DNA from 2 places in the Halomonas saccharevitans genome. Region 1 is predicted to be linked to the other one. Evidence: predicted binding sites of a transcription regulator. Region 1 holds the regulator's gene; the other holds the start of a gene.
The links. Region 1 encodes sigma-54, which starts transcription at its own class of promoters, with help from an activator protein. Its sites were predicted from a motif close to TGGCACNNNNNTTGCTNT; they were not measured.

Region 1 (4,412 bases):
TGGTGCGATAGCGTGGCAGCCAGCGTTCCACCCAGGCGAGGATATCGTCGTGCATCTCGGCCACGACCGGGTAGCCGTCGAGGAAGGCGATGATGCTGGGGTCGCGTCCCGTGGCATCGCGCAGGGCCGGGTCCCAGTAAGGATTGGGCAGGCAGCGCGCGTCGAACACGATGTCGGCATCCAGCGGCACGCCGCGTTTGAAGCCGAAGGATTCCACGGTCAGGGTCATCTGCTCGGCGCGATGACCCGCCACCTGATCGGTGATGCGTCCACGCAGCTCGTGTACCGAGAGCCTCGAGGTGTCGATCACCAGGTCGGCAAGGTCGCGAATCTCCGAGAGCGCCTGCTCCTCGGTATCGATGGCCTCGGCCAGGGTCATGTCGCTGCCGCGGGTCAGCGGATGGCGACGTCGGGTCTGGGAGTAGCGCTCCAGCAGGATGCGCGCATCGGTGGTCAGGTAGACTACCTGGCACTCGAGGTCGCGGGTGCGCAGGTCGTCGAGGAGTTCGGGAAAGCGCGCGAGGGCGTCGGGCAGATTGCGCGCATCGATGCTGACGGCGATCGATGATCGCACGCTGCGGCCCTGCTGGAGCTCGTCGACCAGCGGCCCGAGCAGCATGGCCGGCAGGTTATCGATGGCGTAGTAGCCCAGGTCTTCCAGCGCCTGCAGCGCGATCGACTTGCCGGAACCCGACCGACCACTGATGATCACGAGCTGCATGCGGGTCTCCTGGTCGTGAAAGGGGCGGGCGGTGTCCCAAGGGGGGTCAGCCGTCCTGGCGGCCGTCTGAGGCCTGTTGCCGTATCGCCTCCATGAGATGCTCATGAAGCTCGCGCTGGCTAGAGCTATGCCGCAGGCGTCCGCGGGTATCGGCGTCGTTCATCACGCCAGCTACCTGTCCCAGCAGCGCGAGGTGCGCCTCGTCGGCCTCCTGGGGAACCAGCAGTACGAAGACCAGATCTACTGGCTCCCCGTCGATGGCATCGAAGTCGACCGGTTCGGCCAGCTTCAGAAAGCCGGCGATGGGCGCCTTGCAGTGCGGGTTTCGGGCATGCGGGATGGCGACCCCGTTGCCGATACCGGTGCTGCCCAGCCGTTCACGCCCGATCAGGCGGCTGAACACCTCCTGGCTGTCGAGGCTGGGCGTGTTCTGGGCGATGAAGGTGCTGAAGAACTCCAGCACCCGCTTCTTGCTTCCCCCGGGCACGTCGAAGAGCGCGCGCTCGGGGGGCAGGATGGCGTCCAGTGTCATGACGGAATCAGCGCGCGCCGGCGCCCTGGGCGCGGGCCTGGGCCTTTTCCTTGTGCTTGACCAGCTGACGGTCGAGCTTGTCGGCCAGCGCATCGATGGCGGCGTACATGTCATTCTCCATGGCCTCGGCATGGAGGTCGGCACCGGCAGCATGCAGGGTGCAGGCGGCCTGCTGGCGCTCCTTCTCCACGGAGAGGGTGACCTGCACGTTGGTGATGTTGTCGTAATGACGCTCGACGCGGGTCAGCTTTTCCTGCACATAGTCACGCAGTGCGTCGGTCAGTTCCACATGATGGCCGGTGATGTTGACTTGCATGACACGCTCCTTGCTCTTACGGGGTGTGAGTCGATTGTAACCCTTTTTAGCGCCCTGCATACCCCCTCGGCCGGGGGTGGCAAGACACTCTTCGAACGGCGTCAATTCAACCGCTTGCGCCCGCATCGGACGCCGGCATCCGGGCGCGTCGATACGCCATGCGTGGCGTTCAACGAAGGCGCTTGCGCTCGCTGGAGGAGGCGATGCCCATCCCCTCGCGATATTTCGCGACCGTGCGTCGCGCCACGGCAATGCCCGCCTCGTCGAGCAGGGCGACCAGCCGGCTGTCCGAGAGCGGCTTGCGCGGGGGCTCGTCCTGAATCAGCTTGCGGATCCGGGCGCGAATGGCGGTGCTGGAGTGGGCATCGCCTTCGCCGCTGCCACCGCCCACCTGGCTGGAGAAGAAGTACTTGAGCTCGAACATACCGCGCGGGGTGTGGATGAATTTCTGGGTGGTGACCCGTGAGATGGTCGATTCGTGCATCTCCACGACCTGGGCGATATCGGCCAGGATCAGCGGCTTCATGGCCTCCTCACCGCGCTCCAGGAAGTCGAGCTGGCGCACCATGATCTCGCGACCCACCCGCAGCAGAGTGTCGTTGCGGCTGGAAAGGCTCTTGATCAGCCAGCGCGCCTCCTGCAGGTGATCCTTGAGAAACTGGTTGTCCGCGCTCTTGTCGGCGCGACGAATCAGCGCGGCGTAGTCCGGCTGGATGCGCAGGCGTGGCATGGCCTCGGGATTGAGCTCCACCTGCCACCCTTCGCGGGTATGGCGGGCGACGAGATCGGGAATCACGTAGTCGCTGTCGCCCTCGCCGAAGGCACTGGCGGGGCGCGGATCCAGCGAGCGCACCAAGCCGATGGCCGTGTCGAGGGCCTCGTCGTCGAGGCCGAGGCGGCGTTTGAGCAGGCGGCGATCATCGCCGGCCAGCGCCTCGAGGAACTGGCGCACCAGGCGGCGCGCCTGGGGCAGCAGCGGGGTGTCGTCGGGCAGTACAGCGAGCTGCAGCTGCAGGCACTCGCGCAGGTCGCGGGCGAAGACGCCGGTAGGCTCGAACTGCTGGAGGCGCATCAGCACCTGCTCGACCTCCCGGCTCCTGAGCCCCGCGAGGCCCTGGGCCTTGAGGCCGTCGCGGATCTCCTCCAGGGGCTGGGTGAGGTAGCCGTCGCCGTTGACGGCGTCGATCAGGCTCTCGGCGATGTGCCGCTGGCGCTCGTCGAGGTCGATCATCGCCAGCTGCCAGGTCAGGTGACCCTGGAGGCTCTGACCCGCGGACTGGCGCTCGAAGTCGGGGGCTTCGCCGCCGGCGGGCGAGCTGCCCAGATCCTGGTAGGTATCGGACCAGTCGCTGTCGGTGGTGAGTTCGGCGGGAATCTCGCTGGCCCAGTCGTCGTCGGGCGTCTCGCTCGCCGCCTGTTCGCCGAATTCCTCCTCCACGTCCAGCAGAGGATTGGATTCCAGCGCCTGCTGGATCTCCTGGCGCAGGTCCAGGGTCGAGAGCTGCAGCAGGGCGATGGCCTGCTGCAGCTGGGGCGTCATGGTCAGTTGAGTGCCGACGCGAAGCTGCAGGGAAGCCTTCATGGCCATGAGAGGAGTTCCCTCGACGTGCCTAAAAATTCCACCCTAGCCGCTGGGCGCGGGGGGTGCAACCGGAGAATTAGCAACAATCGTGCCATTCTCGGGCATGATGTCGCTGGTGAATCATGATGGTTTTCAGGCGGCGGCGGTCAGAGGCGGAAATCCTGGCCCAGGTAGACGTCGCGGACGCGCTGATTGGCCAGTATCGCCTCGGCATCTCCCTCGGCGATGATCTGGCCGTCGCCGACGATGTACGCTGTGTCACAGATATCAAGGGTCTCGCGGACGTTGTGGTCGGTGATCAGCACGCCGATGTCGCGGGCCTTGAGCTGGCGGATGATGCCCTTGATCTCGCCTACCGAGATCGGGTCGACCCCGGCGAAGGGCTCGTCGAGCAGGATGAAAGCAGGCTCGGTGGCCAGCGCCCGGGCGATCTCGACCCGCCGCCGCTCCCCCCCGGAGAGGCTCATGCCGAGGTTGTCGCGGATGTGGGTCACGTGGAAGTCCTCGAGCAGCTCCTCGAGCCGGCGCTCGCGACCACGTCGGTCGAGGTCGCGGCGGGTCTCGAGGATCGCCATGATGTTGTCGGCGACCGACAGCTTGCGAAAGATCGAGGCTTCCTGGGGCAGGTAGCCGATGCCGGCTCGGGCACGTTCGTGCATGGCCGCCGTCGACAGGTCCCGCTCATCGATATGTACCGTGCCGGCATCGGCGCGCACCAGGCCGACGATCATGTAGAAGGAGGTGGTCTTGCCGGCCCCGTTGGGGCCGAGCAGGCCGACGATCCGGCCCTGCTCGATGGAGAGGCTGATGTCCTGCACCACCCGGCGCCGCTTGTAGCTCTTGGCCAGGTGTTCGGCCCTCAGGGTCTTCATCACGGACCGTCCTGCTGTTCGGGTTCGAGGGTCATCCGCACCCGCTGGCGCTCCTCGACGCCCTGCGCGTCGGAGCGCGCCTGGACGACGCGGCGATCGAGGAAGTATTCGAGGTAGCCGCCGTCGAAGGTGTCGCCGCCCTGGTGAAGCTCGGCGCGGTCGATCAATTCGATGCGCCGCTCGGCGACATGATAGACGACGGTACGCCCCCAGCCGCGCACCATGGGCTCATCCGGGGCGGGCTGCTGCTCGATGTAGGCGCGCTCGCCGGTGGCGGTGGCGAGGGTGAGCTGGCCCTGGTCGTTGCGGCGGATCTCCACCCGTGCGCCGGTCAGCTGCATGCTGCCCTGCTGGATCTCCACGTCGCCAGTGTAGACGGCGGTGCCCGC
Region 2 (4,412 bases), on a different contig from region 1:
CGGGTGATGTGAGCCTCGGCCTCGGGGGTGAGCACCTTGATGTCGGTGGCGAGCTCCTTGGCCGCCTCGGAGAGGAAGTGGCGCGCCAGCCGCGGAATGTCCTCGCGGCGCTGGGACAGGGTGGGCAGGTGCACGCGAATCACGTTGAGGCGATGGAACAGATCCTCTCGGAAGCGCCCGTCCTCCACCAGGGTCTCGAGGTTCTGGTGGGTGGCGGCGATGATGCGCACATCCACCTTCACCGAGGTGTGGCCGCCTACCCGATAGAACTCGCCGTCGGCCAGCACCCGCAGAAGGCGGGTCTGGGTCTCGGCCGGCATGTCGCCGATCTCGTCGAGGAACAGGGTGCCGCCGTTGGCCTGCTCGAAGCGCCCCTGGCGCTGGGCCGTGGCGCCGGTGAAGGCGCCCTTCTCGTGGCCGAACAGCTCCGACTCGATCAGGTCCCTGGGAATCGCCGCCATGTTCAGGGCGATGAAGGGCTTGCCGGCTCGCGGGCTGTGCTGGTGCAGGGCGCGGGCGACGCGCTCCTTGCCGGTGCCCGACTCGCCGTTGATCAGCACCGTGATGTGCGAGTGCGACAGTCGGCCGATGGCGCGAAACACCTCCTGCATGGCCGGGGCCTCGCCGATGATCTCGGCATCCAGCCCCTCGGGCACGCTGACCGGGCGCTTGCGCTCGCGGGCATGGGCCACCGCCCGGCGCACCAGGGCCAGCGCCTCGTCGACGTCGAAGGGTTTGGGCAGGTACTCGAAGGCGCCGCCCTGATAGGAGGCCACGGCGCTGTCGAGGTCGGAGTGGGCGGTCATCACGATCACCGGCAGCTCCGGGTGGGCCTCGCGCACCCGGGCCATCAGGTCCAGGCCGTCGAGCCCCGGCATGCGGATATCGGTGACCAGCACCTCGGGCGGGTCCTCGAGCAGGCGCTCGAGGGCGTGATCGGCACGATCAAGGGTCTCCACCTCGAGATCGGGCTGGGCCAGGGCGCGCTCCAGCACCCAGCGAATGGCGCGGTCGTCGTCGACGACCACGACGCGGGCGACATCAGTCATGGCGCTTCTCCAGCGGAATCAGCAGTCGGAATTGGGTGTGGCCGGGGACCGAATCGCACTCGATCAGCCCCTGGTGCTGATGCAGGATCGACTGGGCGATCGAGAGTCCCAGGCCGCTGCCCTCGGCGCGACCGGAGACCATGGGGTAGAAGAGCGTCTCGCGCAGCGAGTCGGGGATCCCCGGGCCGTTGTCGATGATCGCCACCTCGCAGACCAGGCGATGGCGTTCGGCGCCCAGGGTGAACTGGCGGCGGGCGCGGGTCCGCAGCCTGAGCCGCGGCGAGGCGGTACCGGCCTCGGTCATCGCCTCCACGGCGTTGCGCGCCACATTGAGCAGGGCTTGGATCATCTGCGACTCGTCGCCGGAGAGCTCCGGCAGGCTGGGATCGTAGTCGCGCTCGATCCACACGGCCGGGTGTTCGACGATCAGCAGCGCGCGGACCCGCTCGAGCACCTTATGAATGTTGAGCGGCTCATGACGCACCATCCGGTTGGGCCCGAGCATCGAATCGACGAGGTCGCGCAGCCGATCGACCTCCTCGATGATGATGCGGGTGAACTCCTTGAGGCCGGGATCGGCGAGATCCCGCTCCAGCAGCTGGGCCGCCCCGCGGATCCCGCCCAGGGGGTTCTTGACCTCGTGGGCCAGTCCCCGGGCCAGCACCTTGATGGTCTCCTGGCGGGTCTGCAGCGCCTCCTCGCGGGAGATCCTCAAGAGCCGGTCGCGGGGCTCCACCTCGAGCAGCAACTCGTCGGCGCCGAGCGGCGACACCGTGTAGTCGACGGTCAGGACCTCGCCGGTGGTCAGCGTCAGGCGCGCCTCGCGCTGGGTGAAGGGATGGAATTCGTCTCGGGCCTTGGCCAGCAGCCCGCCGATATCCTCCTCCCCATCAATCAGGGATGGCAGGGGCTGGCCCTTGAGGCGGCTCAAGCTGATCGCCAGCAGCGCCTCCGCGGCCGGGTTCATCCAGCGCAGGTGCAGCTCGCCATCGAGTAGCAGCACCGCGGTGGTGAGATGTTCCATCAAGCGTCGATACATGAAGCCGTCCTGCCCGATCCGGTGAGCGCCTTCCGGAGAAGCGCCGTGAGCCTGCATGGGAGAAGACCTGCAAGAAGCGCGCCACCTCATGAGACGGCTGGCGGCGCCTTTCCGGGGCAGGACCGCCCCATCTTGGCGCACCACTTTAGTGCATCAGGCCATCGAACGCCCGTTTACGTGCCACTGTTTAGGTGAATCCCAGGGATGCCATCGTGTCTCGCGCCCGGGCGGGCCGATCGATCAGGGCACGTCGTGGGGCGAGAGCGGGCGGTGCAAACGCCGATCGATCGAGAAGCGCTCGCGCGTCGAGGGATCGCGCCGGTGATGCGGGGACGGCGGATAGTGGGGCAAGGGATGCCGGTACGGCGGGTAATGGGGCTTGGGGCCATGAATCGGCGGATAATGGGGAGGGTGAAAGGCGGGATTGTCCCTTCGCCCGTCACGTAGCCGGTCGAGGTGCTCGAAGGCGCGTCCCTCCTTCACCCGGTCGGCGTGCTCGAAGGCATCGAAGCGGCCCTCGTCGCGGGGCGGGGGCTCGCGACAGGGCCGGTAGGTGCCGTCCGGACACGGCGGCCGATGTGTCCGGCGAGGGGCGAGCTAACCGCTCGGGTTATTGGGGTTGCTGGGCAGGTTGACGCTGGCCCGCTGCACGTAGAGGGTCACCGGCGAGCTGCGATGGCGCACCGCCCCACCACCGTCCAGCAGCTCGGCCTGCAGCACGTGCTCACCGCGCGCGAGGTTGTTGAGCAGGAAGGTATCGGTGTGCATGGCCGACTGGCTGACGCGCCCATCCACCAGCAGGCGCACCCGGTGGTCCTCGCGCAGCGCCGGCTGGATGCCCAGGTTCACCTGGACGTTACCCGCCGCGCCGGTGGGCAGGGTCTCTTCCTGGCCGGGCGAGAGGATGCCGAAGCGATCGTAGGGCATGAACGGCTGCCCCGGCGCTGCCGTGTCGGGCTCGTCCCGTCCGCCCTGGGCCACCGGCGCCATGCTCGTCGCCTCGCCGGGACTCGGCACCACGGTGAGCGAGTCGAGCGTCACCTCCTCGCCGCCGCCCTCGGGATTGTCGGTGAACACCGTATTGCCCTGGGCGTCGGTGGTGCGGTAGATGGTCTGGGCGTGAGCCGCCAGGCTCAACGACAGCCCCAGCGCCACCACTGCCAGTGCCTTGTTCATGCGCCGATTCCTGCGTGATCGATGAATTTCCCTTTATGATGACAGACTAGCGCAGAAGCGACCGCCCAAGGAACGCGGATGGCGCTCCCCGGGCCGACCGATCCGCTCCGGTGAAGACGTCATGCCGTGATGGAAGAAGGAGACGACGTATGGACGCCTGGCAGACGGTGATCGTGCTCACGCTGATGGCCGGCATGGCGATGCCGATGGGCGCCTGGCTGGCACGGGTGGAGTGCATCCCGATCGACTGGCTCGAAAACGAGCTGCGCCACGGCATCATCGCCTTCGGCGGCGGCGCCCTGCTCTCGGCGGTGGCGCTGGTGCTGGTGCCGGACAGCCTGCCGGTTCTCGACATCGCCACCGCCGCAGGCTGCTTCGTGGCCGGCGGGCTGGCCTTCATGGCCCTGGACATCGCCCTGCACCGCAGCGGCACCTCGGCCAGTCAGCTGGCGGCCATGCTCGCGGACTTCGTGCCCGAGGCCCTGGCCCTGGGGGCGGCCTTCGCCCACGGCAGCAGCGGCAGCCTGCTGCTCGCCGGCCTGATGGCGCTGCAGAACCTGCCCGAAGGCTTCAACGCCTACCACGAACTGCGCAGCACCACCCACTACTCGAGCCGCCGGCTGATCGCGATGTTCTTCGCCATGGCCTGGCTGGGGCCGCTGGCCGGGTTGAGCGGCTTCCTGTGGCTGGCACCGTATCCCACGGCGGTGGCGATGATCATGCTGTTCGCCGCCGGCGGCATCCTCTATTCGGTGTTCCAGGACCTCGCGCCCCAGGCCAAGCTCGACTACCACTGGGGACCGCCCCTGGGCGCGGTACTGGGCTTCGCGCTGGGCCTCGTCGGCCACATGCTGCTGATCTAGCACCGGACTGACCGGTGAAGTACCAACAAAAAGAGGCACGCCCATGGGCGTGCCTCTTGCGATGCTGGACGCGGCGCCAGGCGCCGCGGGCTCAGCAGCTGTAGTACATGTCGAACTCGATCGGGTGCGTGGTCATGCGGATACGCTCCACGTCTTCTTCGAGCAGCTCGATGTAGGCATCGATCATGTCGTCGGTGAAGACGCCACCCTCGGTGAGGAAGCTGCGATCGGCGTCCAGCGCCGCGAGGGCCTGGTCAAGGCTCTCGGCCACGGTCGGAATCGACT

Region 2: the regulator sigma-54 is predicted to act here: its motif matches at 2,155-2,172, upstream of glnL (nitrogen regulation protein NR(II)).

What each region holds. Positions count from the first base shown of each region.
Region 1 is NZ_JAVXUR010000005.1:68,290-72,701, forward strand. Features, by position in the region: gene rapZ (RNase adapter RapZ) at 1-721, opposite strand, end outside; gene ptsN (PTS IIA-like nitrogen regulatory protein PtsN) at 768-1,253, opposite strand; gene hpf (ribosome hibernation-promoting factor, HPF/YfiA family) at 1,261-1,569, opposite strand; gene RSO68_RS12890 (RNA polymerase factor sigma-54) at 1,739-3,157, opposite strand; gene lptB (LPS export ABC transporter ATP-binding protein) at 3,298-4,023, opposite strand; gene lptA (lipopolysaccharide transport periplasmic protein LptA) at 4,023-4,412, opposite strand, start outside.
Region 2 is NZ_JAVXUR010000002.1:517,834-522,245, reverse strand. Features, by position in the region: gene glnG (nitrogen regulation protein NR(I)) at 1-1,049, opposite strand, end outside; gene glnL (nitrogen regulation protein NR(II)) at 1,042-2,088, opposite strand; gene RSO68_RS07860 (DUF4124 domain-containing protein) at 2,686-3,264, opposite strand; gene RSO68_RS07855 (ZIP family metal transporter) at 3,414-4,127, shown strand; gene glnA (glutamate--ammonia ligase) at 4,219-4,412, opposite strand, start outside.